3 regions of the Solibacillus cecembensis genome follow, and region 1 is predicted to be linked to each of the others. Evidence: riboswitches for the same ligand, from Rfam matches in the RefSeq annotation. Region 1 holds a riboswitch; each other region holds the start of a gene.

Region 1 (8,123 bases):
GTAGGATATGTGGTGAGAGGATGAAAAAGCTCCAGCAAATGATCTTAAATTTATCTTTGAAAGCGAAGTGGACATTAACAGTAGGGGCCACAATCTTTATAAGCTATGCCATTATATCCATCGTATTATTTATTGCACTTCAAACATGGCTTTTACACAATGAAGAAAAAAATGCGATGCGTACAGTAGATGATATTACAGGCTTTTTTGAGTCTCAAGATAGTACTGTTACAATACAGCAATTACAAAATAATACGGCTCTGATGAAAGCCATTTTAAATCAAGAGCAGACCGTTCGGATTTTTAATTTTGATGGCGTTGAGGTAATACGTATTAATGATGTCATGCGTGCAGCGCCTTTTCCACAAAAGACTGAAGACTATTTTACTACTACTATTAAACAGCAAAAGGTTGAAACGACGGACGCCTTTGTTGTCCATAAAATCGTTCAAATCGGTCCGTTTCAAGGGATTATGCAATTGATCCATCCGTTAACGGCGTTTCATGCCATGTTAAAGTATATTTTGACGACGATTATTATTGTTGGGCTGGGGGCATTGTTATTTTCCGTTTCGATTAGCTATTATTTGGCCAACTATTTAATTAAGCCGCTTGTTCAGCTAAGGGATGCGATGATTGATGTGCGGAAAAGGGGTTTTTCAGCTCAACCGCCATTTAATTACCAGGCAGATGATGAAATTGGGGATTTATTAACGATGTACAGGTCGATGATGAATGAGCTTGAAATATCCTTTACGAAGCAGCAGCAATTTGTCGCGGATGCTTCTCATGAATTGCGTACGCCAATCCAAGTAATTGAAGGCCATCTTTCATTAATTAAACGATGGGGGAAAGATGACCCTGAAGTTTTCTCCGAGGCGCTCGATACATCGCTTAAAGAAATTGTCCGTATGAAAAAAATGATTGAGGAATTATTGCAGCTTGCTAGAAGGGAAGAAGTAGACGGAAATGCGATGGCAGATTTGGAACTTGTGCTGAAAAATGTCAAGCAAGAATTATTGCAACTGCATCCGAATGTCCAATTTGAGTGTGATGTTATAGGACAGAAGAGTCTTGCTTCGATTACGGAACAAGCAGCAGCGCAAATTTTTAGAAATATACTGAGTAATGGTATTCGTTATAATGATAAAGAACCAAAAATACAATTATCCATTCATTATACTGAGCTAGCTATTATTGTCACAATACGTGATAATGGAATGGGTATTTCAGAAAAGCATTTGCCTTATATTTTTGATCGTTTTTACCGAGTAGATGAAGCGCGTACAAATCATATTGGTGGGACGGGTTTAGGATTAAGTATTTCAAAAATGCTCGCTGAAAAATATCAAATGGAGATAGAAGTGAAAAGTTCTGTAAATGATGGAACCTCTTTTATTCTCAATTTTCCTTTGAAATAGACGAATTTTAGCCATTCTAATTTAAATTTCAATAGTTAACGAAAAAAAATGCTTAATTTGCTAAAAAGAGTTGTATTTTCTGTGAAGAGTAGTAAGATTGAGATGGAAAAAATGTTCTTCTATAATGATTATTGCGAATGCATAGAATTGGGTAGAAGAATGATAAAACGTTATTTGTTTTATTTTGGTCAATTATTGGAACAACCAATAGGCAAAATTTGGAGGTTATTTTCATGTCGAACAATGTATTACCTGCAGGTTCCGTATGGTCAGCATTTTCTGGTCCTAACTTAGGTTATGTGATGGAACAGTATGACCTATACTTGCAATCTCCTGAAGAGGTAGAACTACAATTAGTAGAATTATTCCAAGCATATGGCGCACCGGTATTTTCTGACGGTGAGACTGTTGTTTCAGGGGACACAACAGGCACAGGCGATTACACGAAAGTTTTAGCTGCCGTAAAATTAGCTGCAGCGATTCGTGAATATGGTCATTTAGCTGCGGATTTATATCCATTAAAAAACCGTACATTAGACACGACTCGAATTAAAGAAAGCGTATTCAATTTAACTGACGCAGATTTAGCAGCTATTCCAGCAACAGTATTTTTCAAAAATGTACCAGCTGGCATTGCAAACGGTAAAGATGCGATCGCTTACTTAAAAGCTATTTACACTGATAAAGTGGGCGTTGAATATTCACATTTACAAAATGATGTAGAGCGTGAGTGGATTCAATCGAAAATTGAGTCAGGCGTATTTAAAAATACATTATCTACAGACGAAAAGAAGGCTGTGTTAGAGCGTTTAACACGCGTTGAAAACTTCGAAAAATTTATTCACAAAACATTTGTTGGTCAAAAACGCTTCTCTGGTGAAGGGTTAGATACACAAATTATTTTATTAGATGAAATTTTAAAAGGTTCAGAAAACAATGGCGTGAAAAACGCACGTATTGGTATGGCTCACCGTGGCCGTTTAAATGTATTAACACATATTTTAAACAAACCATATGACATGATGTTCTCTGACTTTGCACATGTTTCAAATGAACTATTTATGCCTGCAGACGGCAGTCTTGAAATTACAAAAGGCTGGACGGGCGACGTGAAATACCACATGGGTGCATCTTATATGCGTTCAACAGGTATGAATGTAAAACTTGCTTACAATCCATCACACTTAGAAGTAGGGAATCCTGTTGTGTTAGGTGCGGCTCGTGCTGTACAAGACGATACAACAGCTCCAGGTACGGCTAAACATGATGCGTCAAAAGCAGTAGGTATTTTACTTCATGGTGATGCAGCATTTGCTGGTCAAGGTATCGTAACAGAAGGCTTTAACTTCTCTCAAACAGAAGGCTTCTCTACGGGCGGTACGGTTCACATCATTTCGAATAACATGATTGGTTTCACAACGGAATTATATGATTCACGTTCATCTGTCTATTCATCAGACCCTGCAAAAGGCTATGATATTCCAGTAATCCATGTGAACGCAGATAGCCCAGAAACGGTTGCACAAGTAGGTCGTTTCATCGCGGAATACCGTGCAAAATTTGCTAAGGACATCGTGATTGACTTAATCGGTTACCGCCGTTATGGTCACAATGAAACGGATGATCCGACAGTAACAAACCCAGAAACGTATAAGTTAGTTGCAAAACATGAGCCAATTCGCGCGCTTTATGGTGCTGAATTAGCAGCTGCTAATGTTATCACAGCTGAGCAAGTGAAAGAAATTGATACGAACGTATATGCAGAAATGCAAGCAGCGTATGATCATGTAAAAGCAATGGCAGAAAAAGATGAGCATGTAGCCATCGAAATGCCAGAAGAATTAAAGGTGGACTTCCCAGAAATCGCTACAGCTGTTGATTTTGATCGCTTAAACAAAGTAAATGAAGATTTATTAGTGTTTGCGGAAGGATTCGAACCACAAAACAAACTAGGTAAAATTTTAGAAAAACGTCGCGATGCATTTGCAACTGCAAAAATTGATTGGGGTCATGCGGAAACGTTAGCTTATGCGACAATTACGCAAGACGCTACACCAGTTCGTTTTACAGGTCAAGATGCACAGCGCGGTACGTTCTCTCAACGTCACCTAGTGTTACATGATAAAAACAATGGTAGTGAATATACACCAATCCACCATGTTGATGGCGTAAAAGCGTCATTCACAGTATGCAACTCACCACTTACTGAAGCGGGTGTTGTTGGCTATGAATATGGTTATAACTTAGAAAATGAAAATGTACTATCGATTTGGGAAGCACAATTCGGTGACTTCGCTAACATGGCACAAGTTATGTTCGATAACTTCATTTCAAGTGCGCGCGCTAAATGGGGTCAAAAATCTGGCTTCGTTATCCTTTTACCACATGGTTATGAAGGTCAAGGTCCAGAGCACTCATCTAGCCGTATGGAACGATTCTTACAATTATCAGCTGAAAATAACTGGTTCGTAGCTAACTGTTCAAATGCAGGCAACTACTACCACTTATTACGTCGTCAAGCCGGTCTATTAGGTACAGAAGGCGTTCGTCCATTAGTTGTCGTTTCACCTAAATCATTATTACGTCACCCATTAGCAGCAGCTAGTGCGGAACAACTTGCAACAGGCCGCTTCCAAGAAGTGATTGAGCAAGAAGGCTTAGGCAAAAACGTAGCAGCAGTAGAAAAAGTAGTACTTGGTACGGGTAAAGTTATGATTGACTTAGCGGAACGTGTGAAGGACGGCGAAGGTTTCGACCACCTACACATCGTACGTGTTGAACAAATCTATCCATTCCCGACACAACAAGTAGCGGACATTATTGCGCGCTTCCCGAATGTGAAAGAAATCGTTTGGGTACAAGAAGAGCCGAAAAACCAAGGTTCTTGGATGTATGTTCTTGAAACTTTATATGCTATGGCTGAAGGCAAAAAAGTAAGTTATGTTGGACGTCCTGCAATGAGCTCGACATCTGAAGGAGACGGCGATTCTCATAAAGCTGCTCAAACTAAATTAATTACAGAAGCATTAGATAAATAATCGAATCATGAAATTAAAAAGGCTACTTGTATAGCAGGTAGCCTATCTATACAAACTTGTATAGGTAATTAAAGGAGGAAATTAAAGTGGCTGAAATTAAAGTCCCTGAACTAGCAGAATCAATTACAGAAGGTACAATTGCTCAGTGGGTGAAAAAAGTTGGAGATCGCGTAGAAAAAGGCGAATTCATCGTAGAATTAGAAACAGATAAAGTAAACGCTGAAATCATTTCTGAAGAAGCGGGTGTATTAACTCAAATTTTAGCTCCAGAAGGCGATACAGTTCTTGTAGGTCAAGTAATCGCAGTAGTTGAAGCTGGCGAAGGCGCAGCACCTGCTCCAGCAGCACCAGTTCAAGAAGCGGCACCTGCAGCTCCAGCGGCTCCGGTTGCAGCAGCACCTGTAGCACCAGCTCCAATCGTAGAAGAGTCTACGGATCGTGTAATTGCTTCACCAGCAGCACGTAAATTAGCTCGTGAAAAAGGAATTGACTTAGCGGCAATTTCTCCTGTAGATCCACAAGGTCGTGTACGTGTACAAGATGTATCAGCTCACGGTACAGCTCCAGTAGCACAAGCAGCAGTTGCAGCGGTATCAGCAAACGGCCCAATGGTATTCACTCCTGCAGGCGATTCTGACCGTGTAACAGTTGAGAAAATGTCTCGTCGTCGTCAAACAATTGCAAAACGTTTATTAGAAGTTAAACAATCAACGGCAATGTTAACAACATTTAACGAAATCGACATGACAAACATCATGGCATTACGTAAACGCAAACAAGAGCAATTCGTAAAAGATAACGACATCAAATTAGGTTTCATGTCATTCTTCACGAAAGCTGTTGTTGCAGCACTTAAAAAATATCCATACGTGAACGCACAAATTAGCGGTGACGAAATTCACTTAAATAAATTCTTTGATATCGGTGTTGCGGTATCAACTGAAGAAGGTTTAGTAGTACCTGTAGTACGTGATGCAAACAGCAAAAACTTCGCTGAAATCGAAAGAAATATCGGAGAATTAGCTGGTAAAGCACGCGACAAAAAATTAGGCTTAAACGACATGGCTGGTGGTTCTTTCACAATCACTAACGGTGGTGTATTCGGTTCATTAATGTCTACACCAATCATGAACGGTACACAAGCTGGTATTTTAGGTATGCACTCAATCGTTAACCGTCCAGTAGCGATTAACGGTGAAGTTCAAATCCGTCCAATGATGTACGTGGCATTATCTTATGACCACCGTATTATCGATGGTAAAGATTCTGTTGGTTTCCTAAAAACAGTTAAAGAAATGATTGAAAACCCAGAAGATTTATTATTAAACTCTTAATTATCACTTTAAAAGGCGGGCATATCTCCAAATGGGGATGTGTCCGTTTTTTCTATGTAAATATAACTATCAAAATAATTACTATTGACAGAAAGTATTGAATTATAGTATTATTCATACATTAAACAATTTAATAATAACCTCACAATCTTGTGGGGTAGAGGCGCGGTATTTATTAGTTTTTCATGGAGCATAGAGCATGCAACGAGATGGAAAAGAAGGAACTACCGCCGAAGTTTAAAAGAGCTCTTTCTTTTTAAGCTGGGTTTGCAGTGAATAATTGCAGAACTGTCTCGATTATCTCCATGATAATCGAGTTGTGCTATCTCAATATGGGATTGTGGGGATTTGAGCTATTTATAAATATAGCGACCTAAAATCTTCTTTTAGGTCGTTTTTTAATTGGCAAAAATTTTATGTTCATCTACTTTGATTGAAATATGTTTTTCCAATAATAAAATAGCTCAAAAATATGAAATTAATAGGGGGAGAATGACTATGAAAAAGAGACTAGTATTATTGTTTACAGTAATGATGGCCATGTTTGTATTAGCAGCATGTGGCGCAGACAAAGAAAAAGACACTACAAGTGGATCGGAAGGGTCTGACTCTACTACTGAATCGAAAGAAGTATTCAAAATTGGTATGGAGGCAGGCTATGCGCCATTTAACTGGACGCAAACGAATGATTCAAATGGTGGCGTACAAATTAATGGTGAAAAAGAATATGCAGGTGGCTACGATGTAGAAATTGCCAAAAAAATTGCTGAAGGTTTAGGCAAAGAGTTAGTCATTGTAAAAGCAGAATGGGATGGTTTAGTACCGGCGCTTCAATCAGGTGTCGTTGATGCCATTATTGCAGGGATGAGCCCCACAGAAGACCGTAAACAATCAATTGATTTCACAGAAAACTATTATACATCGGATTTCGTCATCGTAACGAAAAAAGGTAGTAAATATGAAAATGCGAAAACAATAGCCGATTTTGCGGGGGCAAAAATTACAGCTCAATTAAATACATCAAACTATAAAGTAATCGATCAAATTCCAGATGTGAAGCAACAAGTAGCAATGGATAACTTCCCAGCAATGCGTGTTGCTATTGAATCAGGTGTGATTGATGGTTATATAGCAGAGCGTCCAGAAGCTATTTCTGCAGCAGCAGCAAATGAAAACTTTACGTATTCAGTGTTAGAGGATGGCTTTGATGTAGAAGAAGCAGATGTTTCAATCGCAGTAGGGGTTCGTAAAGACTATGATTTAACGGATAAAATTAATGAAATATTAAAAGGTATTTCTGAAGAAGAGCGTCAAAAGTTGATGGAAGCAGCAATTGCCAATCAACCAGCCGCTCAATAATTAAACTATTAATGGAAAAGGGCCGCCAATTGAGCGGACTTTTTCTATTAGTTAGGTACATATAAGGCAGCTAATGCTGTTAGGGGGACTTCTTATGAGTTTAGAAACTATTTTAACGATACTCGAAAATAACTGGGAAATGTTCCTACGTGGCGCATATATGACTTTGGCAATTGCCATCATTAGTACAATTATCGGTGCGTTTATCGGATTTTTTATCGGAATTATGCATACGATTCCGATGAAGAAAAAATCATTTAAAAGCATGATTTTAAAAACTTTCAACTTTGTTTTAACGGTTTATGTAGAAGTATTCCGTGGTACACCAATGATTGTACAAGCAATGGTTGTTTTCTATGGGTTAGCATCATACGGTTTAGAATTGGATCGATTTATTGCGGCTTTAGTCGTTGTTGGATTAAATACCGGTGCTTATATGGCTGAAATTGTTCGAGGTGGAATCGTATCCGTTGATAAAGGTCAATATGAAGCGGCACAAGCCGTTGGGATGAACCATCTCCAAATAATGATTTATGTCGTTTTACCTCAAGTAGCCCGCAATATTTTACCTGCTACAGGGAATCAATTAGTGATGAATATTAAAGATACAGCTGTATTAAGTGTTATTAGTGTTACGGAACTTTTTTATCAAACAAAGTCTGTTGCTGGGGCAAACTTCAAATTTGCAGAAAGTTTCTTCATTGCATGTATGATTTATTTAGTCATGACATTTACAGCTACTCGTATTTTACGTTGGGTAGAAAAGCGATTAGATGGTCCTGAAGCGTATAAAATGGAAGTTGTACGCAAACCTGAAAACATAATGTAAGGAGCATCAACAATGGAAAAAATAATAGACATTCAACATTTAAATAAATCATTCGGCAACAATGAAGTGTTAAAGGATGTTAATTTTAGTGTAAATAAAGGCGAGGTAGTCTGTCTAATCGGCTCATCTGGCTCGGGGAAGT
Region 2 (8,123 bases), on a different contig from region 1:
AACTTCTTCACCGAACGCTTTTTGAACACGTGTTTGGAAAATATGCCATGCAATAAAGATTACAAGGAATATACCTGTAAAGCGTTGTAATGCGAACATCCAGTTACGGAATGTGCTGAAGCGTTTTACGTTGTTCGTAGCAGTAAATGCAATATACACTCCGTAGAATGCATGGAACATAAGTGGAATATAGATAATAATCCATTCCATTGCTAACAATAATGAATGCGGAACTAATTCCATCATTCCTGTTGCGGTATTGTAAGACTCTTCACCGCCTACAGCAGTGAAGTTTAAAGATAAGTGGAACGCCAAGAACAATCCTACTGGAACTACACCTAATAACGAATGTAAGCGGCGCCATAAAAATTCACGATCTTTCGACAAAACTGTTACCCCCCTTAAGTACTTGAAATTCGCATCTATAAAGTCACCATTTTGTAAATGTTGATTATTGACTGCGTATCTCATCATGGTACAATATTATGACATGTCCATTGTACTCTCCACAGATACTAGCGTCAAGATAACATCGAACATTTCATACCCCTTTTAAAGACGGTATTACGCTGTTTAAAGTCACTATTATTCTACTTATAGTTCGACTTTCTATATATCGAATTAAATTACAAGAAAATTTAGGAAAGAGGTTTTTTTCAATGGAACCGCATAAAATGAAAACGATTCCAACTTTTGGCTATGAAATCGTTCGCGATCATTTACTTTCATCCATTTTAGGAAAACATGAAGCAGATGTCCTTTATTGGGGTGGTAAAGAAGTCGCTCGTCAATTCCCATTATTTTCAATGGAAGAAGCATCATCATTTTTCATGGAGGCGGGTTGGGGACAACTCACTTTAGAAAAAGAGCTGAAAGATGAGATACATTACATACTCACTACCGAAGATCCTGACACTCTCAATATTGAGCAGCGCTGTTTTCGATTAGAAGCTGGATTTCTAGCAGAGCAAAAACAAAAAACGTTTGGCTATTTAACGGAATGTTACGAGGAAAAAAATGTGAAGCACAATTATGTTAAATTCACTTTAAAATGGGATTTAAAAGAGCCAACCAGTTAATTATTCACCATCTATTGATAAAGCTTCAAGCTACTTTAGAAAGTAGCTTGAGGCTTTTATTCATTTAGGAAGCCTACAATCCGTAGCACCTCGCCTTTTTATAGAAATGAATGATTTTACTGAATTAAGGCAAACTCGTCATGCAACATATTAGCTGCTTGCATCATCTCGTCTTGTGGCACAATAACCGATACTTTAACTTCCGATGCACTGACCATTTTAACAGGAATATGCCCCTTCCCTAACCGCGCAAAGATTCGTGCTGCTACGCCTGGACCAAAAATCATACCTGATCCCGTAATCGAAATTTTAGCCAACCCTACTTCAAAATCAGCAAATCGAAAACCTAAAGCAACTTTACTCGACTCCAATATTCGTAAGCTTTCAGCAAATTTCTCCTTCGTAATTGTAAATGACACGGTTGGTTTGACACCATCCATTACCGACTGCACAATCATATCCACATTGATATTATTTTCTGCTAAAATACTAAATACTTCCGAAAGTGATGCTGTTTCATAAAAATCATAGCCAATTGTTAGTCGAATGACATCCGCTTCATAAAATACCTCGCGCACCGTTAAATTATTCCCCATTGTTTGCAACCCCTTTATATTAGCACTCAAAAACAAAATTTCAGTTTTGTCATACACGAAAAAAAACGACCTTCCACGTATAGGGAAAGTCGCCGTCAAGACAAATAATAAAAGTTAGATGTGCTCTTTGGATAGCTCTCCAGAACATGCGCTCTGACAATTTTACATCTCTTAAATGCAAAACCAGCAATTTGTGCGAACAATACACAATTCACTTCGGCAGTTTCCCCTTTCAAATGCATTCAACGGAATTGTCCTTCCTCATGCATCTTACTTTTGACTACTGCGCCTCTATCGATTGAATTATTCAATTATGTTTCACTCTAGCACACTATAAATCCTTTTTCAATGATTGTTCCTGAAAATGGTGATGAATCGTTTCAGCAAGTTTCTGTGATATGCCCGCCTCAATCAACTGGACAACGGATGCTTCACGTATTTTTTTCACTGAACCAAAATGCTTCATGAGCTGTTGTTTACGCTTCGGACCAATACCTTCAATACCGTCCAACGCCGAAACAATCGTATTCGCCTGTCGCTGCTGTCGTAAAAATGTAATCGCAAAACGGTGTACCTCGTCTTGAATACGCTGCAATAAATAAAACGCATCACTCGTTCTTTTTAGTGAAATAGGCTCTACTGGGTCACCGAATAATAATTGAGACGTATTATGCTTATCATCTTTTGCTAATCCAGCAATCGGAATATAAAGACCTAACTCATCTTCAATGACTTCACGCGCAACTTCCATTTGCCCTTTCCCACCATCAATAACGATTAAATCGGGAAGCGGTAAATTTTCTCGCAACACACGTGTGTATCGACGTCGAATGACTTCTTGCATCGCGCCGTAATCATCATGTTTCGCGGCTTCCTTCGTTTTATATTTACGATACTCTTTTTTCAGTGGCTTGCCGTCCACAAAAACAACCATTGCTGAAACCGGATCCGTGCCGTGCATATGACTATTATCAAATGCTTCAATGCGCATCGGAACGGGAATATTCATTGCCTCACCTAATGCTTCACACGCACCAATCGTACGTTCCTCTTGCCGCTCAATTAGTTGGAATTTCTCATGAATCGCAATATCTGCATTTTTCGTAGCTAAATCAACTAATTCCTTTTTCGAACCTTTTTTAGGAATAACAATTTTCACCTTCAAAAGCTCTTCTAATAAAGCGCCATCCACCTGTGTAGGAATGAAAATTTCTTTTGGCAGCATATGGTTTGGTTCTTCATAAAAACGCCCGACAAATGTTAAAAACTCTTCTTCTGGTTCATTATATATCGGAAAAACGGAAACATCTCGTTCGATTAACTTTCCTTGTCGTACAAAGAAAACTTGCACACACATCCAGCCTTTTTCCACAGCATAACCGAATACATCGCGATTGCTTAAATCACCTGTCACCATTTTTTGCTTTTGCATAATCTTTTCGATATGCGCCATTAAATCTCGATATTCTTTCGCTCGTTCAAATTCTAATTTTTCAGCTGCATCCAACATTTTTTGTTCTAAATCCTGCTTTACTTCTTCATAGCCACCATTTAAAAACTTCGCAATTTCATCGACCATTTCGCGATACACTTCGTTGTCAATTTCCTTCACACATGGTGCCAAGCATTGATCTAAATGATAATAAAGGCATACTTGCTTCGGAATAACGGCACATTTCCTCAATGGGTAAAGTCGGTCTAATAATTTTCTTGTTTCATTTGCTGCGAACGAATTCGGATACGGACCGAAGTATTTGGCCTTATCTTTTTTAATTTTGCGTGTCGTTAAAATACGCGGATACTTTTCATTTGTTATTTTTATATATGGATATGTTTTATCATCCGTTAGTTTAATATTATATTTCGGATCATGAAGCTTAATTAAATTCAGTTCTAAAATTAGCGCTTCTAAATCACTTGAAGTCACGATATATTCGAGGTCCACAATTTCACTTACTAAGCGGGCGGTCTTCCCATCATGGCTACTTGTAAAATATGAACGTACCCGATTTTTTAATGATTTGGCCTTCCCAACATAAATAATCGTCCCTTGGTGATCTTTCATCAAATAACAACCTGGATCACCCGGTAAAATTTCTAGTTTCGCCTTAATATTTGCATTCATTCCATCACCTTAAATTTCCGTCGTTTCCCTTTAGTTTACCCTAAGTTCAGGTGATTTTGAAAGGCAAGAGCTAGTGCTTTATTCGTTTCAATATAATTAATAGCCATTCTAAAAAGGGGGGAGTTGATTTCCATTCCGGGTCGGACGCTTTCCGCGGGCACGGCTCCAACTAACTTGTTTCTCGATACATCTCGAAACAAGTGGATTTTCCGCACGTGCTGTTCCCGCTGGAGTCGCCTCCCCTTCATTCCAATCAAATCCTTCTATTCAAGTTTGTCCTAATACAAATTCTAATCATTTTTTGGGATATGAAGTTAGTTTCAGTTACTCAATATTTTTATTGAAATATGAGATGAGCCCCACAATAAAATCCGTCGAGACTGCAAAACATGCCGTTGTCTCCCACTTTCATGGAGTATTTTTCCACTTAAAAGGTTCAGCTTTGCACAAAGGTTGTATGATTTTTGCTCTTCAATAGCAAAAAAATAGGATAGATTTTTCCTAATGGAATAAAAATCGATTGAGGATAACGCCGCCTCCCACGGAAGCGGCGCAATAAATCCAGAAAGTTTCAGTAGGCAAAATGTTTTAAAGGCTGGCCTTGCACAAAGCACAGAGATGAGTCGTATAGATTTGTGCAACAAAGCTGTGCGCCTCATGTGCTTAGCCAGCCCAAAATAGCAAATACTTTATTAGAACACTTATATCATAAGAATAGATTCTTTGATTAAACTTATATAGACGAAAAAAAGTCGTACACCCGCTACGGGCATACGACTTTTTGAATTGGATTATTTGTTGTCGTTAATGAAATCGATTAACGCTTCTTTTGGCATGAAGCCAGCAGTTTTTGCTTTTAGCTCGCCATCAACGAATAATAATAATGATGGAATCGACATGATTTGGTATTCAGCCGCTGTTCCTTGGTTGTTATCAACGTCTACCTTCACGATTTTCACATCGTTACCGATTTCTGTATCTAGCTCTTCAAGAACTGGAGCGATCATTTTACATGGACCACACCATGCAGCCCAAAAGTCTACTAAAACGACACCATTTGAAATTTCTTGCCCAAAAGTTTGATCTGTACCGTGTACAATTGCCATAATTAAATAGCCTCCTTATCTAACATCTGTTTGTAGTATAGCATGATTTGCCAATTGGCTAAAAATAATATGCTCGGGGAGGTATATTTACGTAAAAAAATCCCTTGAACATAGAAAAAATAACAGCTCCCTCATAATAAGGTGAGGAAGCTGTCGTTATTATGCTCCTACTTTTAACGCTTTAAACTCTTCAATTAGCATCGGAATAACTTCGAATAAATCGCCCACAATTCCGTAGTCTGCTATTTTGAAAATATTCGCTTCTGGATCTTTGTTAATTGCAACAATTACTTTCGAGTTCGACATCCCCGCTACATGCTGGATTGCCCCCGAAATACCTGCTGCGATATAAAGATCAGGTGTTACTACTTTACCTGTTTGTCCGATTTGTAATGAGTAGTCACAGTAATCTGCATCACATGCACCACGAGAAGCACCAACTGCACCACCTAGTAATTTAGCAAGCTCATATAATGGTGCGAAGCCGTCTTCAGATTTTACACCACGCCCTCCTGCTACAACTACTTTTGCCTCAGATAAATCGACGCCTTCCGTTGATTTACGAACAACTTCTTTAATGATTGTACGTAAATTTGTAATGTCCACCGACACTGAAGATACATCACCCGCGCGACCTGCTGCTTTTGCAAGTGGTGCGATGTTATTTGGACGAATTGTTGCGAAAATAACGCCTTCTTTTACCTTCACTTTTTCGAAAGCTTTTCCAGAATAGATAGGACGAATGAACACAACATCGTCTCCAGCACCTTGAATTTCTGTTACATCTGATACTAAACCAGCATTTAAGCGAGATGCAATTTTAGGTGATAAATCTTTACCTAAAGATGTATGACCAAATACAATAGCATCTGGTTTTTCTTGCTCAATAACCGCTAAAATGGCTTGGCTATACCCATCAGAAGTATATGTTTTTAAATGTGGATGTTCCACCGTTACAACACGGTTTGCACCGTACTCAACTAATTCAGATGCTACCCCAGCAACTGAATCTCCTACGATAAGACCTACTACTTCGCCACCATCAGCAATTTGTGTACCTGCAGCAATTGCCTCAAATGAAACGTTACGTAAGCTTCCTTCACGAACTTCACCTAATACTAATACTTTCTTTGACATGTATATCCCTCCATTACCATCTTCGTAAAATTATTGTTTACCATATCAATTACGCCTCGGCGTAATTGCGTCCAGATTTTTTTCGAGCTCTCTCGAAAAACTCCCCTAAAAAATCTGTGACATCCGCCGGGGCATTAACTTGATTAAGCCTGGGGTTGAACCCCTAATAGAATTGCATATTTAGCATTCATCCCCAACTTATAGAAGTAGGGGACATCTGCTGAATCAAGTTAAACTACTTTTGCTTCGTTATGAAGTAAGCTTACTAGCTCTTTAACTTGATCAGAAAGATCGCCAGCTAAAACGCGACCTGCTGCTTTTTGAGGTGGTAAATAAATTTCGATTGTCTCGATTTTCACTGCCACATCATCTTCATCGATATCTAAATCATCTAACTCAAGCTCAGCAAGTGGCTTCTTTTTCGCCTTCATAATTCCCGGTAAAGATGGATAGCGTGGTTCATTTAAACCTTGCTGTGCCGTTACTAATAATGGTAATGAAGTTTCTAATATTTCAGCGTCCCCTTCAATATCACGAACGATTTTTGCTGTCGTCCCTTCAATTTCAAGACTTGTAATTGTTGTTACGTAATTGATTCCTAATAAGTCTGCTAAACGAGGACCTACTTGACCAGACCCTCCATCAATGGCAACATTACCAGCTATAATTAAATCCGCTTCTTTGTCTTTTAAATATTCAGCCAATATGTAAGCTGCAGAATATTGATCTAACTCATCTAGATCATCTTCTGTATTAATTAATACGGCTTCATCTGCACCCATTGCAAGTGCTGTACGAAGTTGCTTTTCAGCATCCTCACCGCCGATTGTTAAAACTGTAACTTTACCACCTAAAGCGTCGCGTTTTTGAATGGCTTCTTCAATCGCATATTCATCGTATGGATTGATGATGAATTCTGCACCATCCTCTTGAATTTTACCGCCAGAAATGACGATCTTTTCTTCCGTGTCAAAAGTACGTTTTACTAATACAAAAATATTCATTATTCAGACCTCCTAAAAGCTTCTATTTTTTATTTGCCAGTAAACATTGGTTCACGTTTTTCAATAAATGCTTGAATACCTTCTTTTGCATCTTCTGAGACAAAAACTTCACCAAAGCTTGTCGCCTCTGCTAGCACACCTTCATAAAAAGATGGTGTTTTAGAATGATTGAGCATTTGAATCGTCGCTCTTAACGCAATCGGACTTTTCTTTGCCATTTTCTTTGCCAATTCCAGTGTTTTTGGCAACAGTTCGTCCTCTGAAAAAGCACGATTTGCTAATCCCCACTGAACAGCTTCTGTGCCAGAAATCGGCTCGCTTGTAAACATCATTTCAGCTGCTTTTGCCACACCGACATAACGTGGTAAGCGCTGTGTACCTGCAAAACCAGGGATTAGTCCTAATGATAGTTCAGGCAATCCTAACTTTGCTGATTCTGTCACATAACGAATATGGCAGCCCATTGCTAGCTCCAATCCACCACCTAATGCTGCACCATGAATGGCCGCAATGACGGGTTTCGAGAAATTTTCTAATCGTTCAAAAACTTGCTGTCCATTTTGTGCAAGGACAGTAAATTCTTCACCCGTTTGAACGCTCGTAAATTCTTTAATGTCCGCACCCGCAGAGAAGAATCGTCCATCACCATGTAAGACAATGACACGTACCGCCTCGTCTTGCTCCACTGCATCTAAAAAGGAATTTACATCTTTAATTAACCCTTGTGATAAAGCATTTGCTGGTGGTCTCGAAATTGTAACAACCGCTACGCCTTCTTCTACTTGCCAACTAAGAAACTCCATTTCCCCACATCCTTTTTTATGCTTTTAGTGCATTCAACAGCAATTGTTGAATTTTTGGAGACTGCTCCAATAAGTTATAACGATAATCTGACATCACCCAAGTTGTCGAAATTTCATCGATTGTACCAAACACCATTTGGCGGGCAATCCGAACATCCATCGTTGGATTAAATTCTCCACTTACCATGCCTTCAACCAAAATTTGATCAAGTAATGCCAAGTATTCTTTTAAGATAGAATTAATCTTCAATCGGAGTTCTCTATTCGACTGTC
Region 3 (8,123 bases), on a different contig from region 1:
TGTTATTGTAGGATTGTAAATTACTAGATGTTCTGCATACATCGCTTTAAATTGATTCAATGCAGCTGTCCCTTGAAGTACAATAATTTCTGGTTGCAGCTCATTAAATAGCTCTTCAAATATAACTTGCCCGCGTGCAAAAGCTTCTGGGTTTTCCTTTTTTACTAACTTTAAATCATCGGCATTTTCCACTTGATACGCATTTAAAGATGTATAAACGGTCGTTTCATCTAATTCGTTTTGCAGCCATTTAGCAAAGTGTAACGATCCTTTAAATTCACGCGGTGCATGTTTGATTTCATTGAAAAATAAATCTTCCAATAAATCGGTATTCACTAATGCATCAGCAAATAACTTTTCGCCGCTTGGTATCACCTTAAATAACGGCATGGCATTCGAACCGACTAAAAACACACGTGATTTGTACGGATTTCCATCTATTATAAATGGTCGGTATAGCACTTCACTTTTTTCCGCATCCATTAGCCAGTTGTAAATTTTTTTATAAAACCCCGTTGAAACAGTCACCCTTCTTCACTTCCTTCACTTTCTATTATCGTCAATAGCCTGCTGGTAGCAACGCTATGTTTAGTTCCTTCATTATATTCTAATAATACCATCTCGATTTAACTTTTGGCATAAGCAGAATAAAAAAAGCAAAACCTCAAATAAATGAGATTTTGCTTTCCTAATCAATTACGCCGGGGCACAAACTTGATTCAGCTTTACTGAATCAAGTTAGTACTTATTTGTTAAATCACAATCCATTAATGGCACGACTTTCGTTTTGTGCTTCCATTTATAACCGACCCACAGTGCTACGAATAAAGGGATACCAATATATGATACTAAAACGCCGTACCAGTCGATTGTGCCACCCATGAACGCCATGTAATTTTGTCCTAAAATAACAATCGTACATAGAGCAAACGCGAATAATGGACCAAATGGGAAAAATTTCGATACATAAGGCAAATCGCTTAGTGAGTGCCCTTGCGCAACGTATGCTCGGCGGAAACGATAATGACTTATTGCAATTCCTAGCCATGCAATAAATCCGGACAGTCCCGATGCGTTTAATAACCAAATATAAACAACACCATCACCAAAGAATGAAGCTAAAAATGATACGCAACCTACAGCCATTGTCGCGATTAACGCATACACTGGAATGCCGCGTGTATTCACTTTTGCAAAAAACTTCGGCGCTTTTCCATCGACTGCTAATTGGAATAACATACGGCTTGCTGCATATAAACCAGAGTTTCCGGCAGATAGCATCGCTGTTAAAATAATCGCATTCATCACGGATGCCGCGAATGCAAAGCCTAAGTTTTCAAATACTAATGTAAATGGACTTGTCGCAATATCTTCTGATAGTAAACGTGAATCCGTATACGGAATTAATAAACCAATTGCACCAATTGCAAAAATGTAGAACAGTAAAATACGCCAAAATACTGAACGTACCGCCTTTGGAATATTTTTTGCTGGATCATCTGTTTCACCAGCTGTTACACCAAGCATCTCTGTCCCTTGGAACGAGAAACCTGCCGCTAAGAAAATACCGAATATTGCTAGGAAACCACCATTAAACGGTGCATCTCCAACGAAGAAGTTTTTAAAGCCTACCGGATCATTGCCACCTAAAATTCCAAAAATCATCAGGAAGCTGACAATAATAAATACAATCACGGTTACTACTTTAATCATCGAAAACCAATATTCACTTTCACCATACGCTTTAACTGACATTAAGTTAAATGATAGAACAACGACAATAAATAAGATTGTCCATGTAATCGATGAACTATTTGGGAACCAATATTTCATAATTAACGATACAGCTGCGATTTCTGCTGCAATCGTAATTGCCCAGTTGTACCAATAGTTCCAACCTAATGCAAAGCCTAGTGCCGGGTCAACAAATTTCGTTGCATACGTACTGAACGAACCAGAAGTTGGCATATACGCGGCCATTTCACCTAAGCTCGTCATTAAAAAGTACACCATCACACCAATTAATGCGTAGGCAAGTAATGCACCACCAGGACCTGCTTGTGCAATTGCACCACCAGAAGCTAAAAAGAGCCCTGTCCCAATTGTTCCCCCTAAAGAAATCATCGTAATGTGACGACTTTTCAAGCTTCTTTTTAATTGATTTTTATTACCAAGTTGATCGATTTTTATCTCACTCATGAAAAATTCTCCTTTTTGTTTCGTTTGTATAGAGTTAAATGAAGATAAAAAGCCGCCACAAGTTTTTGTGACGGCTTTATTTAACACCAGACAAACTTGAAAGATAGCTCAACACATGTTTACACATGTGACAGTTCTGTTCCTTTCGGAGACAGCCCCAGCATCATCTTTTGAGAATCAAAATGACACTTCGGCAATCATTCCTTTCATATAGTTTCACCGATTTTCTCAATCTCCGCTATACTAATATTAATGCTTGCGACCTCTACCTCATTTTGACATGAGGTAATGTAATATTTAATTTCAATAACGATTCAAATTCTAGCATACCATTTTTTTGATAGCAACCGATTCGAACTTTTCTTTCTTTTTAGATTATTCGTACAATTAGTGGTGTCTGGTATAATGGGTTTTATTCAAGAACAGGAGCGTGGAAAATGAATTCCAAACTAGATACAAACACAAACAAAAACTTACTATCTAATAAATCTATTTGGCTATTTACACTAGCTATTATTTTTTTTGCGACAACACTCCGAACACCTTTAACAGTCGTTGGACCCATCATATCCTTTATACGAGATGGACTCGGCATTTCTAACGTTCTCGCTGGTTTTTTAACAACCATACCGTTACTTGCTTTTGCGGTGGTATCACCTTTTGCCGCTCGTATCGCTCGGAAATTTGGCATGGAATGGACACTGTTTTATTCAGTCATTATTTTATGTGCAGGTGTTTTACTACGTTCAGTTGGTTCGACTGCACTACTTATTTTAGGGACAATTCTAATCGGGGTTGCTATCGCTTTCGGAAACGTGCTCATCCCTAGTTACTTCAAGCTAAAATTCCCGCTTCATATTGGCATATTAACGGGGATTTATTCCGTGTCGATGAATATTTCTGCCGGTCTTGCTGCAGGTGTTAGCTATCCGATTGCATCAGGTTTTGGCTGGCAGTCTGCACTTGGCTTTTCACTTATTTTAGGAATATTAACATTACTTTTTTGGCTTCCTTTATTGAAAGACCACAAAGTAGAAATGAAATTTGCCAGCTCGGACGCACCGAAAAAGAAAATGTGGAAATCCCCTCTTGCCTGGGCAATTGCCGCAACGATGGGCTTACAATCGTTCATTTTTTATAGCTCAAGCGCTTGGCTACCGGACATTTTCATTAGTCAGGGAATGAGTGCACAAGATGCTGGCTGGATGGGCTCTATCATGCAACTTGCGCAAATTCCATTAACATTTATCATTCCCATTATTGCTGGAAAACTTTCATCACAACGTCCGATTGTACTCTTCTTTTCACTTTGTTATGTGATTGGGTTTACTGGTGTATTAATGGAGTGGACGAGCTTGGCCGTATTATGGATGGTGTTTTTAGGTTTTGCAGGCGGTTCTTCATTTGGCCTTGTCCTTATGTTTTTCACATTGCGAACAGAAACAGCCTTCGAAGCTGCTGATTTATCAGGCTTTGCGCAATCTGTCGGTTATTTAATCGCAGCAATTGGACCTGTTTTATTCGGCTTTGTTCATGATGCGACAAATAGTTGGACAATCCCGATTGCATTATTTTTAATCGCTTCCGCACTATTATTTATTGCTTCCTTTATAAGCGCGAAAAAGCAATTTATCTAAAGCAAACGTATGTGCTCATTTATGGTATACTCTACTTACATTAAAACTTAAAGGAGTATATTGAAGTTGCGTAAACGTAATCGACGAAGAAAGAAAAGAATGCCTAATTTTACATTGGTCATGATCATCCTGGCAGGTGCGGCTGGCTGGTATTTTAGCGAAACATTGCAAGGTATCGGCATTGGGATTGCTCTTTACTTTGTATTATTAATCGCTTTTAAAATTTGGTGGAGATCGCGAAAAACAGCAAAGCTACGCAAATCCGGCATCCGTGAAGTTGATGTGATGAGCGGTGAAGATTTCGAACGTTTTTTAGGTGAGTTATTTAAACGCCGCGGCTTTAAGGTGCGCTACACAGCGACAAGCGGGGATTATGGTGCAGACTTAATCTTAAACGATGGTAAAGAAATCATTGCTGTACAGGCAAAGCGCTATTCTAGTTCCGTTGGTGTGAAAGCAGTACAGGAAATTATCGGTGCTGTCAAAATGTACAATGCGACTGAAGCTTGGGTTGTGACAAATAGCCATTTTACAAAGCAGGCAAAAAAACTGGCCGATATTAATGGCGTTTATTTAATTGATCGCGATGAATTAATTGATATTATTTTGAATAAATGACGCAAGTAACCCCCTTATTCCTTTGATGGATGAGGGGGATTTTTGTTTATTTATAAGGAAGTTGCTGATAAAAATAATTCGGCTTCTTCGTTTTATTAGGTATCGGTTGATGATAAATAGACGTTGTCGCAGGTGACAGTGGTGGAATGAGCCACGTCCAGTTCCCTGTTACTTCGCGCTGTTCTTTTTGCTCCTGCTGTTGAAACAATTCAAACTGTTGCGCCGCAGTATGATGATCGACAATGCTCACACCTGCTTTTTTATAGGAATGCAACACCGCTACATTTAATTCTACGAGTGCACGGTCCTTCCAAAGTGATGCATTCAAAGTCGTTTCAATCCCCATTTGCTGTGCGACTTTTGGCAAGAAATGATAGCGCGCTTCATCAGCTAAATTACGCGCGCCAATTTCCGTGCCCATATACCAGCCATTAAACGGTGCTGCTTGAAAATCAATTCCACCAATATTAAAGCGCATACTCGAAATAATCGGAACGGCATACCATTTCATTTGTAAGCTCGAAAAATCATAGTGTGGATGCTCGATTTGCACTTCGACTACATCGTCTTTCGGAATTTCAAAAAATTTCGGTGGGTGGTCATCTAATTGAATGACAAGTGGTAACACATCATAATTTGTCCGTGCTCCGCGCCACCCGAGTGCTTCACATGTTTTTGTAAAAGCGAGTGAATCTGAATCACCTAGCACACCATCCGCCGTTTCATAGCCGGCATAGCGAATGAGCTGATGATTCCAAATATGTACCCGATTTTGCGCAAAAATCGAAATAACTGGACGAATTTTCCCACTATTCGTAGCAAAGGAAATATGCTCCAGTAATGCAGCAAAAATCGCTTCCTCATCCAATAAATGACGTTGATCCAACACCGTTAAGCTATTCCAAAATAATCGACCAATGCACTTATTACTATTGCGCCAAGCAACACGCGCACCAAAAGTTAATTCTTCTGTTGTAAAACTGAATTGTGGGTCCACCGCTTGAATGAGACGGCGTTCTAGCCACTCTTCCGTTTGCTGCGTTTCTTTTTTATATAAAGTTAAAAATGAGTTTAATTCTTGTATGTTCATATTGTGTCCCCCTACTTCTTTCATTTTGTATTGTTTTTGAAACAAACACAATGAAAGCCCTTCCACAACAAAGATGTATTTTATATATATGACTAAAAGTGTTCAAATTCATAGCCATACAATTTAGTCAGCTATCTATTTAGAATACTCCACAACAGAAAACGAAAGGAATTTATGTTCTTTTCTGGGGGTATCCATCTTTAATAAAAGATGGGTTCTTTAGTTCAATTTATATAGCAAATATTTTAGTGAATATTAATATTCCCCGTTATACTATTTAGCTGTAAAAAATCCTCTTCTGTCTCAAGTCCCTCTTGTAGTATATAGCCAGCATTCTGTGATTTAATACTAGCAGCTGGAAATAAGGCGGTTGTTATTTTCCCTGACTTTGTTTCCGCAGTTATAGCTTGTGGTTTTTCTAAAAACTGTACATTAATATGGCCAGAATTAGTCTTTATGTTGCTATGCCCGATTGAATCTCCAATCGATGCTACTTCAACGTTACCCGATTCATTAACAATCGTAAATTGATCAGTTAGTCGTTTAACAGTAATTTCCCCTGATATCGACGTTGCTTTTAAGCTAGATAAACCAATGTCCTCTACATGTATTTCCCCAGAATCTGTATTTGCGATTAGCCTAAGCAATGCACTTGTTGGTATATCTATTAGTATTTCTCCATTCTTTAAATTTACAATTCCGTTCCCTGTACCGTCTGATACAATACGTAAAGTATCGCCTGAAATCGTAGTATCTACCTTCATTTTTTCAGAAGTTTGCACTGTGACCTCACTATTTTCAGATGCAACAAATACGATATTTGAAGCATTTGTTTGAACTTCAATCGTATTAATATTGTCGATATTATACTGCGTCGATGTTTTTGAATCTTCCTTAGTTATCACAAAGCCGATCAATATAACAGTGGAGATAATTACCGCACCTATAATACCTAATAGTTTATATTTCATCCCATATCCCATCCTTTTCTTTTCTTTTCTTTTCTTTTCTTTTCTTTTCTTTTCTTTTCTTTTGTAAAATAACTACGCTACCCATTAAAAATATAGAAATAATAAAATACTGTAACGAATGATTTGTAGAAAGCCCTGCGAAATCTAAATATGGGATTTGATTAACTGGTCCCATATACCATAGTAAAAGATAAATTGATTCAAAGACCCTTCTTGATTTAGTGAAATAGCCTAGCGTAATCGCCAATGTCACAATAAACATAATCCCAATTACATAAGCAATCCCCGCACGAGTATCCCCAGCTAAACTAAGTCGTAAAACAAATCCGAACGAATAAATGAGCGTGATAAATAGACCAGAAAGCCATGTAATAAAATATTTTATTGATGCATTAAACGTGGACAGTATTAACTGTTCCGTTCGATTAGTAGTGTCTACCGTACCCATTTTTGACCAAATAGCAAGTGGGAATAACATGAATAACGGTGACCAACTTATTAAAATATTCATTGGTAAGGCAAAACTTAAAATAATAGAAATAATTAAAATCCCATATAGCCATTTAGAATACCCTCTCAGTAAGACCTTCCACTCACCAATAATCAATCGAGCATAGTAGATTGATTGCTCGAACTGTACTGGTGATAATACCCGCGCATCTACTTGCTTTCTTGTTAATTCAATTACTTCCTGCTTTTTAGGACCAGATGTAAGTTGCCTTTGCTTTTGAAAACGATTAAACGATACTATCGCTAACAAAATATTACATACTGCAATGAATCCCCAAAGAAAAACACTTATCAACATTTCCTTTGTCCATACAATCCCTTCCCATGTGAATGTTAAGACATTCGCTACTGGGTAATAGCCAAAACTTCCCCCACTGTCACTATCCTTTAAAAACGGGAATACTTGGGCCGCATCATTGACCATGTTTGACAAAATTGTATTTAATCCAAATAAATCGAGCAGTACATTTGAAAATGAAATCGATAATACACTAATTGCTATCCACATGCAGAAAAAAATAACGTTTCCTAAAGTACCTTTTAGCCACCCAATCACATCAAAAACAATCGTAAGAGAAGCCAAAAGAAATAAAGATGGAAGGGTCAGACAAAAGTAGGGCATCAAATAATCTCCCCATATAATGTCTGTGTCCTCTGCTCTAATAATTTGCATAAACATAAACGAAAACAGCAATGATGCGCTAATGATGACCAATATAATAAAATTTGCCAAAACCTTTGTCCAAATGTATGCGCTCTTTGTAATTGGCGAAGTCGCAATGAACGGTGCTACACGTAGCTGCTCATCCTTACTAATGGTTCCTCTTAAAAAGTAAAAACCGAATAACCATAATAGCAAATTGCTGACCATGGCAAGCATGCCCCCGAGCCAGGCTGAGTTATAAACCCCTCGTACTCCACCAATGTAAAACACTTCATAATGTCGGTCAGCACTTGGAATGAATAAGTAACTTAAAAAAGTGTTAAACCAATGATTAAAAAAAACGTATAAGACCTCGTTTGTGTAAGTAAATGCCCTTTCGCAATCAGTACGGAATTCATAATTATTTTCATATCCGCTCAACCTTCTTTACTACG

The links. Region 1 has a riboswitch for lysine ahead of ACQKIH_RS20020 (transporter substrate-binding domain-containing protein). Riboswitches for the same ligand answer to the same signal wherever they lie in the genome.
Region 2: another riboswitch for lysine. It lies ahead of ACQKIH_RS03370 (ACT domain-containing protein); the one in region 1 lies ahead of ACQKIH_RS20020 (transporter substrate-binding domain-containing protein).
Region 3: another riboswitch for lysine. It lies ahead of ACQKIH_RS18505 (amino acid permease); the one in region 1 lies ahead of ACQKIH_RS20020 (transporter substrate-binding domain-containing protein).

What each region holds. Positions count from the first base shown of each region.
Region 1 covers NZ_JBNNMF010000030.1:28,865-36,987, reverse strand. Annotated here, with positions in the region: gene ACQKIH_RS20040 (response regulator transcription factor) at 1-24, shown strand, start outside; gene ACQKIH_RS20035 (HAMP domain-containing sensor histidine kinase) at 21-1,421, shown strand; gene ACQKIH_RS20030 (2-oxoglutarate dehydrogenase E1 component) at 1,655-4,459, shown strand; gene odhB (2-oxoglutarate dehydrogenase complex dihydrolipoyllysine-residue succinyltransferase) at 4,546-5,793, shown strand; lysine riboswitch at 5,944-6,126, shown strand; gene ACQKIH_RS20020 (transporter substrate-binding domain-containing protein) at 6,292-7,152, shown strand; gene ACQKIH_RS20015 (amino acid ABC transporter permease) at 7,247-7,981, shown strand; gene ACQKIH_RS20010 (amino acid ABC transporter ATP-binding protein) at 7,994-8,123, shown strand, end outside.
Region 2 covers NZ_JBNNMF010000003.1:14,126-22,248, reverse strand. Annotated here, with positions in the region: gene ACQKIH_RS03380 (succinate dehydrogenase cytochrome b558 subunit) at 1-387, opposite strand, end outside; gene ACQKIH_RS03375 (YslB family protein) at 660-1,079, shown strand; gene ACQKIH_RS03370 (ACT domain-containing protein) at 1,196-1,675, opposite strand; lysine riboswitch at 1,800-1,977, opposite strand; gene uvrC (excinuclease ABC subunit UvrC) at 2,007-3,800, opposite strand; gene trxA (thioredoxin) at 4,592-4,906, opposite strand; gene ACQKIH_RS03355 (electron transfer flavoprotein subunit alpha/FixB family protein) at 5,066-6,043, opposite strand; gene ACQKIH_RS03350 (electron transfer flavoprotein subunit beta/FixA family protein) at 6,274-7,047, opposite strand; gene ACQKIH_RS03345 (enoyl-CoA hydratase) at 7,077-7,850, opposite strand; gene fadR (fatty acid metabolism transcriptional regulator FadR) at 7,867-8,123, opposite strand, start outside.
Region 3 covers NZ_JBNNMF010000025.1:22,376-30,498, reverse strand. Annotated here, with positions in the region: gene ACQKIH_RS18510 (RNA 2'-phosphotransferase) at 1-528, opposite strand, end outside; gene ACQKIH_RS18505 (amino acid permease) at 739-2,199, opposite strand; lysine riboswitch at 2,296-2,475, opposite strand; gene ACQKIH_RS18500 (CynX/NimT family MFS transporter) at 2,637-3,836, shown strand; gene ACQKIH_RS18495 (restriction endonuclease) at 3,903-4,454, shown strand; gene ACQKIH_RS18490 (nitric oxide synthase oxygenase) at 4,501-5,544, opposite strand; gene ACQKIH_RS18485 (DUF4097 family beta strand repeat-containing protein) at 5,790-6,515, opposite strand; gene ACQKIH_RS18480 (hypothetical protein) at 6,505-8,109, opposite strand; gene ACQKIH_RS18475 (ABC transporter ATP-binding protein) at 8,096-8,123, opposite strand, start outside.